2 linked regions of the Microbispora sp. ZYX-F-249 genome follow. The protein of the gene in region 2 binds, or shares a complex with, the protein of the main gene of each other region. Links are inferred from orthologs where the notes say so. Each region holds a gene or a part of one and is shown on either strand. Other genes may lie near its edges.

The links. The genes of interacting proteins can lie anywhere in the genome.
Region 1: the proteins of AAH991_RS22090 (region 2) and AAH991_RS05470 are in contact, whole or in part, in a crystal structure (PDB 3ZGX), measured with the Bacillus subtilis proteins. The link is inferred for Microbispora sp. ZYX-F-249 from one-to-one orthologs.

Annotation. Positions count from the first base shown.
Region 1 is NZ_JBDJAW010000003.1:215,547-219,879, forward strand. What follows is about bases 1-4,266. They hold AAH991_RS05470 (chromosome segregation SMC family protein), read left to right. Parts: upstream 1-340; coding sequence 341-4,066; downstream 4,067-4,266. Other genes in these bases: AAH991_RS05465 (hypothetical protein), read left to right, coding at 1-96; ftsY (signal recognition particle-docking protein FtsY), read left to right, coding at 4,176-4,266. Outside these bases: more of ftsY, read left to right, coding at 4,267-4,333. UniProt on the Bacillus subtilis protein: Required for chromosome condensation and partitioning.
Region 2 is NZ_JBDJAW010000018.1:98,323-101,238, reverse strand. What follows is about bases 63-2,911. They hold AAH991_RS22090 (segregation and condensation protein A), read right to left. Parts: upstream 2,001-2,911; coding sequence 1,125-2,000; downstream 63-1,124. Other genes in these bases: AAH991_RS22085 (ParA family protein), read right to left, coding at 2,029-2,911; scpB (SMC-Scp complex subunit ScpB), read right to left, coding at 392-1,045; AAH991_RS22100 (pseudouridine synthase), read right to left, coding at 63-392. Also shown: more of AAH991_RS22100, read right to left, coding at 1-62; more of AAH991_RS22085, read right to left, coding at 2,912-2,916. UniProt on the Bacillus subtilis protein: Participates in chromosomal partition during cell division. May act via the formation of a condensin-like complex containing Smc and ScpB that pull DNA away from mid-cell into both cell halves.

The sequences.
Region 1 (4,333 bases), on a different replicon or contig from region 2:
CTCAACCGGCTCCAGGCCCAGAACGACGCGCTCGCGGCGCAAACTCGTGATGAGGCCCTGGTCCGGCTGCAGGATCGCGAGCCGGCTCTCACCTGAGGTCCGGCAGGAACGGGAAAGGATTGTAGGGACGCCCCGCAAAGGCGTCCCTTGCCATTTCCGCCGCCGTTCCCCGGCAATTGATTCGGCGGCTAATCGATCATAAAGAGATGGGCGAACCGCCCCGCTTGTCGTTTCCGGTCTTCCCTTCACAAGCGTGCCGCCGGTGCCTATCCCGCGTGCCCGGCCGCCGGGAGCTGTAGTCTTTCCCCCCAAACGCCGGGCGGCATCAAGGGGGGCGGACGTGTACCTGAAGACGCTCACCTTACGCGGCTTCAAATCATTCGCCTCGGCCACCACCCTCCGCTTCGAGCCGGGCATCACCGCCGTGGTCGGCCCCAACGGCTCCGGCAAGTCCAACGTCGTGGACGCCCTCGCATGGGTGATGGGCGAGCACAGCGCCAAGTCGCTGCGCGGCGGCAAGATGGAGGACGTCATCTTCGCGGGCACCTCCAGCCGCCCGCCGCTCGGCCGGGCCGAGGTCACCCTGACGATCGACAACACCGACGGCGCGCTCCCCATCGACTACACCGAGGTGACGATCAGCCGGCTGATGTTCCGGTCCGGCCAGAGCGAGTACGCCATCAACGGCGACACCTGCCGGCTGCTCGACATCCAGGAGCTGCTGTCCGACTCGGGCATCGGCCGGGAGATGCACGTCATCGTCGGCCAGGGCCAGCTCGACCAGGTGCTGCACGCGGGACCGGAGGAGCGCCGGGCGTTCATCGAGGAGGCCGCGGGCGTCCTCAAGCACCGCAAACGCAAGGAGAAGGCCCTCCGCAAGCTCGACGCGATGCAGGCCAACCTGACCCGCGTCCAGGACCTCGTGGCCGAACTGCGCCGTCAGCTCAAACCGCTGGGCCGCCAGGCCGAGATCGCCCGCAAGGCGGCCGTCATCCAGGCCGACCTGCGTGACGCGCGGCTGCGCCTGCTCGCCGACGACGTGATCACCCTCCGCGACACCCTGCAGCGGGAGGAGGCCGACGAGGCGGCCGTACAGACGCGGCGCGCCCAGGTGGAGGCCGAGCTGGCCGAGGGGCAGCGGCGGGAGGCGGAGCTGGAGGCGGCCGAGAACGAGGCCCAGCCGCGTCTCAAGGCCGCCCAGGAGACCTTCTACCGCCTTTCGGCCCTGCGGGAACGGCTGCGCGGCGTGGAGAGCCTCGCGGCCGAACGGCGGCGGCACGCCGCCGACGCCGCGTCCATCGAGCGGCGCGGGCGCGACCCGGAGGACCTGGAGCGCGAGGCCGCCGAGGTGCGGGAGCAGGAGCGGGTGCTGGCGGAGGAGCTGGACGAGGCGCGTGAGCGGCTCGCGGCCGCCGTCGAGGTCCGTGCCGAGGCCGAGGAGGCGCTGGCCGCAGAGGAGCGGCGCCTGGCCCTCGCCGCCCGGGCCGCGGCCGACCGCCGCGAGGCCCTCGCCCGTCTGCGTGGTCAGGTCGAGTCGGCCAGGAGCAGGGCCAGGGCCGCGGGGGACGAGATCGGCAGGCTCACCAAGGCCGTCGAGGACGCCACCCGGCGTGCCGAACAGGCCCAGGACGAGCTCGACGCGCAGGCGCTCGACGAGGCGCCGGCCGACCCCGGGCTCGCGGCCGAACTGGAGGCCGCGCAGGAGGGCGTCGACCTCGCCCGCGCCGCGGTGGAGGAGGCCAGGGCCGTGGCCGAGCAGGCCGAGGCCGTGGTGGAGCGGGAGCGGGCCGAGCTGGCCGCGCCCAGGGACGCGTTGGCCGCCGCCAAGGCCGCCGTGGGCACGGCCCGCGCCGCCGACGCGGAGTCGCAGCGCGCCGTCGCCGCTCTCCAGGCGCGGTGCGAGGCACTGGAGATGAGCCTGGCCGGGGGAGCGGACGGGGCCGCCGCGCTGCTCGGCGCCGGGCTGCCCGGGGTGCTCGGCCCGATCGCCACGCTGCTGGCCGTACGCCCGGGTGCGGAGGCGGCCGTCGCGGCCGTCCTGGCGGTCGACGGCGTGGCCGTCGCCTCGCTCACCGCCGCCGTCGCGGCCGTCGAGCACCTGCGCGAGGCCGACGCCGGTCGCGCCGCCCTGCTGATCGCCGGCGACAGGAACGGTGGCGGGAGCGGTCATGACAGGCGGCCGGAGGTGCCCGTCGCGGGCGCCGAGTGGGCCGCCGACCTGGTCACCGTGCCGGACGAGCTGCGCCCCGCCGTGGAGGCGTCGCTGTCCGGCGTGGTCGTGGTGCCCGATCTGCTCACCGCGCGCAAGGTCGTGGACGCCCACCCCGAGCTGCGGGCCGTGACCACGTCCGGCGACCTGCTCGGCGTCCACGCCGCGCACGGCGGCTCCGGCGGCGGCGCCTCGCTGCTGCAGATGCGTACGGCCCTGGACGAGGCCGCCGCCGATCTCGCCACCGCCCGGGCCGGGGCCGAACGGCACGCGGAGGCGCTGGCCGAGGCCGTGGCCGCCGAGCGGGAGTGCCAGCTCGCGCTGGAGGCGGCGCAGGCGCGAGTCGCCGAGGCGCAGAGCGGCGTGAGCGCCGCCCAGAGCGGGGTCAACGCCGCGCAGAACGGGCTGAACGCGGCGCAGGCCGGGCTCGACCGCCTGCGCGGCAGGCAGCGGGAGGCCGACCAGCGGGCCGCGGCGGCGGCCAAGCAGCTCGCCCGGCTGGAGGCCGCGGTCAAGGCCGCGCAGGACGAGGCGGCCCGGCTCGGCCGGTCCGTGCTGGACGCCCAGGAGTCGCGCGAACAGGCGCAGGCCGCGGTCGTGGAGCTGGAGGAGCAGCTCGCCGAGGCGGAGTACGCCGCCGAGCTGGAGGCGGAGCCGACCACCGACACCCGGGACGAGCTGGCCGCCGCCTGCGGCGTCACCCGGCAGGCCGAGATGGAGGCCCGGCTGACCGTCCGTACGGCCGAGGAGCGGGTGCGGGGCATCGCCGGCCGCGCCGAGGCCCTGCTGCGCGCGGCGCAGCGCGAGCGGCAGGACCGCGCCCGGGCCGCGGCCGACCGGGAACGCCGCCGCAGGCAGGCGGAGATCGCCGCCGCGGTGGCCGACGGAGCACGCGCCGCCCTGGGCGCGCTGGAGGGCTCGCTCGCGCGGGCCGCCGAGGAGCGCGACGAGGCCGATCGGGCGCGCGGGCAGATCGACGCCGAGCTCAAGCAGGTGCGCCTGCGCGTGCGGGAGCTCGGCTCCGAGCTGGACGCCCTGGTCAACCGGGTCCACGGCAGCGAGATGGCCAGGACGGAACGCCGGCTGCGCCTGGAGCAGATGGAGCAGCGCGCCCTGGAGGAGTACGGCATCGAGCTCGAGCCGCTCATCGCGGAGTACGGGCCGGGCGTGCCGGTGCCGGGCGACCCGCCGGTGCCGTACGTCCGGGAGGAGCAGGAGAAGCGGGCCAGGACGGCCGAGCGGCAGATGACCCAGCTCGGCAAGGTCAACCCGCTGGCGCTGGAGGAGTTCGCCGCGCTGGAGGAGCGGCACGCCTTCCTCACCTCCCAGCTCGAAGACCTCAAGAAGACCCGGCGCGACCTGCTGCTCGTGGTGAAGGAGGTCGACGACCGGGTCGAGCAGGTCTTCGCGGCGGCGTACGAGGACGTGGCGCGCGAGTTCCAGGGGATCTTCCAGCGGGTCTTCCCCGGCGGGGAGGGGCGCCTGCTGCTGACCGATCCGGAGGACATGCTGACGACCGGCGTCGAGGTCGAGGCCCGGCCACCCGGCAAGAAGGTCAAGCGCCTGTCGCTGCTGTCCGGCGGAGAGCGGTCGCTGACGGCGGTCGCGTTCCTCATCTCGATCTTCAAGGCCCGCCCGTCGCCGTTCTACGTGATGGACGAGGTCGAGGCGGCCCTCGACGACACCAACACCCAGCGGTTGCTCACGCTGTTCGAGGAACTGAGACAGACTTCACAGCTCATCGTGATCACGCACCAGAAGCGCACGATGGAGATCGCCGACGCGTTGTACGGCGTGTCCATGCGCGGCGACGGTGTCACTCAGGTCGTCAGCCAGCGCCTCCGCGAGAAGGTCTAGGCAGAGCGCGTCTCCCGTTTACCCGGGGGCTCGTTTCCGCCCCTCCGGATCGCTCGAATGACCTGTGCGCTGGCGGGAGTAATGCGGGTGATCTGGGAAACTGCATGGTGTGGACGGTTACCTCGGCATCATCGTGATCGTGGCCATCGTCGCCATATTGGCGGTGGGTGGCCTCTGGCTGCTGTTCCGGCCGAAGGCGAAGGACCTGCCGCCCGCGCCGCCGGCCCCGCCCGAGCCGCAGGCTCCCGTGATCGAGGAGCCCGCGAA
Region 2 (2,916 bases):
GCGTCGTCGCGGTACCGCTCGCCGCCGGGACGCGCGTCGCGCCGGCCGCCGTCGCCCTGGCGACCGGAGTCACCCGTACGGCCGCGGGGGCGGTCGTCGCGTGCGTCGCCGGCGCGGCGGTCGCCGTACCGGCCGCCACGCGGGGCGTCCTCGTCGCGGAACCGCCGGGAGTCCGGCCTGTCGGACCGTTCGGGCCTGTCTGATCTGTCGGACCTGGAGTCGAAACCGTACCCGGACCGGGAACCAGGGACGCGGGAGCCGCCGCGCCGGTCGCCCTGGGGACGGAAGCCGCCGGATCCGCCGCGGGATCCACGCGAGCTCGCGCCCTGCTGACCGGTGCTCCGGCTCCGACCGCGTCCCTCACCGGACGGGGTGCCACGCCTGTTGTTCACTACTTCTGCTCCTCAAGAATTTCCACGTCGTCCGGGAGGAACGGGGCGAGTGCGGGTAGCTCGTCGAGGCTCCGCAGCCCCAGTCTCTCCAGGAAGTAACTCGTCGTCCGGTAGAGCACGGCCTGGCTCTCCGGGTCGGTTCCGGCCTCTTCCACGAGGCCGCGTGCGACCAGCGTCCGCATGACGCCGTCGCTGCTCACGCCGCGCACCGCCGCCACCCGGGCCCGGCTGACCGGCTGCCGGTAGGCGACCACGGCGAGGGTCTCCAGCGCGGCCTGCGTCAGCCGCGCCTGCTGGCCGTCCCTGACGAACCTCTCCACCAGCGCGGCGCATTCCGCACGGGTGTAGAAGCGCCAGCCTCCGGCCACCTCCCGCAGGTCGAAACCCCGGCCGGAGGCCGTGTATTCCCCCGACAGCGCGCGCAGGGCGGCGGCGACCTCCGCCGTCGGGCGTTCGAGCACCTGCGCGAGGGTCACCTCGGCGACCGGCTCGTCCACCACCATCAGGATCGCTTCGAGCGCCGCGGTGAGCGAGGGTCCCCCGGGCGTCCCGTCCCCGCCGGGCTCTCCGGCTTGAAGCGCCTGATCCCGCTGCCCGCCGGGCGTTCCGGCGCCGGGGTCGTCGCCGGAACGGGGAATGTCGGTCGCTTCCATCGCTCCTCGCTCGTCGTGCGGTGGTTCCGTCTCCGCCGCCGGCCCGGCGCCGCCTCGGCGTCGGGGCGGCGATCCCGCCTCACTCGTCCCGCGCCGCGTCCGCCTCGGCGGGCCGCTCCTCGCGCCGGCCCTCGTCGTAGTCGTCGCCGACTGTGACGTCGCCGTCGTCGGTGCCCGTCCAGGTGACGTAAAGGTCGCCGAGCGGTTCGACCTGCTCGAAGGAGACCGCGGCCTCCCGGAACAGCTCCAGGACGGCCAGGAAGCGGGCGACGACCTCGAACGTCCCCGCGCAGTCGGCGGTCAGCGCCCGGAAGGTCGCCGTGTGCAGCCGCCTCAGCCGCTCGACAAGAATAGCGGCTTGCTCCCGGACGCTCGCCAGCGGTTGATAGATGTGCGAGACCGACACCGACGGCGGAGCCTTCGGCGTGAAGGCCCGCGCCGCGATCTTGGCGAGCTGCTCGGGCCCGATGCCGAGCACGAGTTCCGGCAGCAGGTCGGCGAAGCGCTTCTCCATCGGCACGGCGCGCGGGAAGCGCAGCGCCTCCTCGGCCATCCGGCCGGAGAAGATCTTCGCGACCTCCTTGTACGCCCGATACTGCAGCAGCCGCGCGAACAGCAGGTCGCGGGCCTCCAGCAGGGCGAGGTCCTCCTCGTCCTCCACCTCTCCGGTGGGCAGCAGCCGTGCCGCCTTGAGGTCGAGCAGGGTCGCCGCGACGAGCAGGAAGTGGCTGGTCTGGTCGAGGTCCCACTCCGGCCCCCGCGACCGGATGTACGCGATGAACTCGTCGGTGACCTTGTGCAGGGACACCTCGGTGATGTCCAGCTTGTGCTTGGAGATCAGCCCGAGCAGCAGGTCGAACGGCCCTTCGAAGACGTCCAGGTGCACCTGGAAGCCGCTCGGCGCGCTCTCCTCGCTCCCCTGGTCGGTCTCCTGGCCGGTCGTCACGCCTGCCATTGTCCCCTACCGTCGCGGCCCGGCGGGATCAGACGCGGGCGGGCCACCTGGCAAGCAGCTCGCGGGCCAGCTCGCGGTAGGCGGTGGCGCCCATCGAGCCGGGGTCGAACTGCGTGATCGGCTCTCCCGCCAGCGTGGCGTCGGGGAAGCGAACCGTACGGTTGATGACGGTGTGGAACACCTTGTCGCCGAAGCCCTGCATGATCGTCTGCAGCACCTCGCGGGCGTGCAGCGTCCGGGGGTCGTACATGGTGGCGAGCAGGCCGTCGATCTCCAGGTTCTTGTTGAGCCGCTCCTGGACCTTGCCGATCGACTCCATCAGCAGCGCGACCCCGCGCAGCGCGAAGAACTCGCACTCCAGCGGGATCATCACGCTGTGCGCGCAGGTGAGCGCGTTGACCGTGAGCAGGCCGAGGGACGGCTGGCAGTCGATCAGGCAGATGTCGTAGTGCGGCAGCAGGGGCTCCAGCGCCCGCTGGAGGGCGTACTCCCGCGCGACCTCGTTGACGAGCCGGATCTCCGCGCCGGACAGGAAGATGTTGCTCGGCAGGAGCTGCATGCCCTCGACGGTCGTGTCGATCAGCACGTCCTCGACCGTGACGTCGGGCTCCTCCATGATGAGGTCGTAGACCGTCGCCTCGAGCGGCCGGGGGTCGATGCCGAGACCGACCGACAGCGCGCCCTGCGGGTCGAAGTCGACGAGCAGCACCCGCTGGCCGACCTCGGCGAGCGCGGCGCCCAGGTTGATCGTGGTGGTCGTCTTGCCGACGCCGCCCTTCTGGTTCACCATCGCGACGATGCGCGCGGGCCCGTGCGACTCCGGCGGGGTCGGCTCGGGGAACACCGGACGGGGACGGCCGGTAGGCCCGATCGCACCGGGAGCCCCCACCCACGTCCCCTCTGTGGTCGCAGTCAC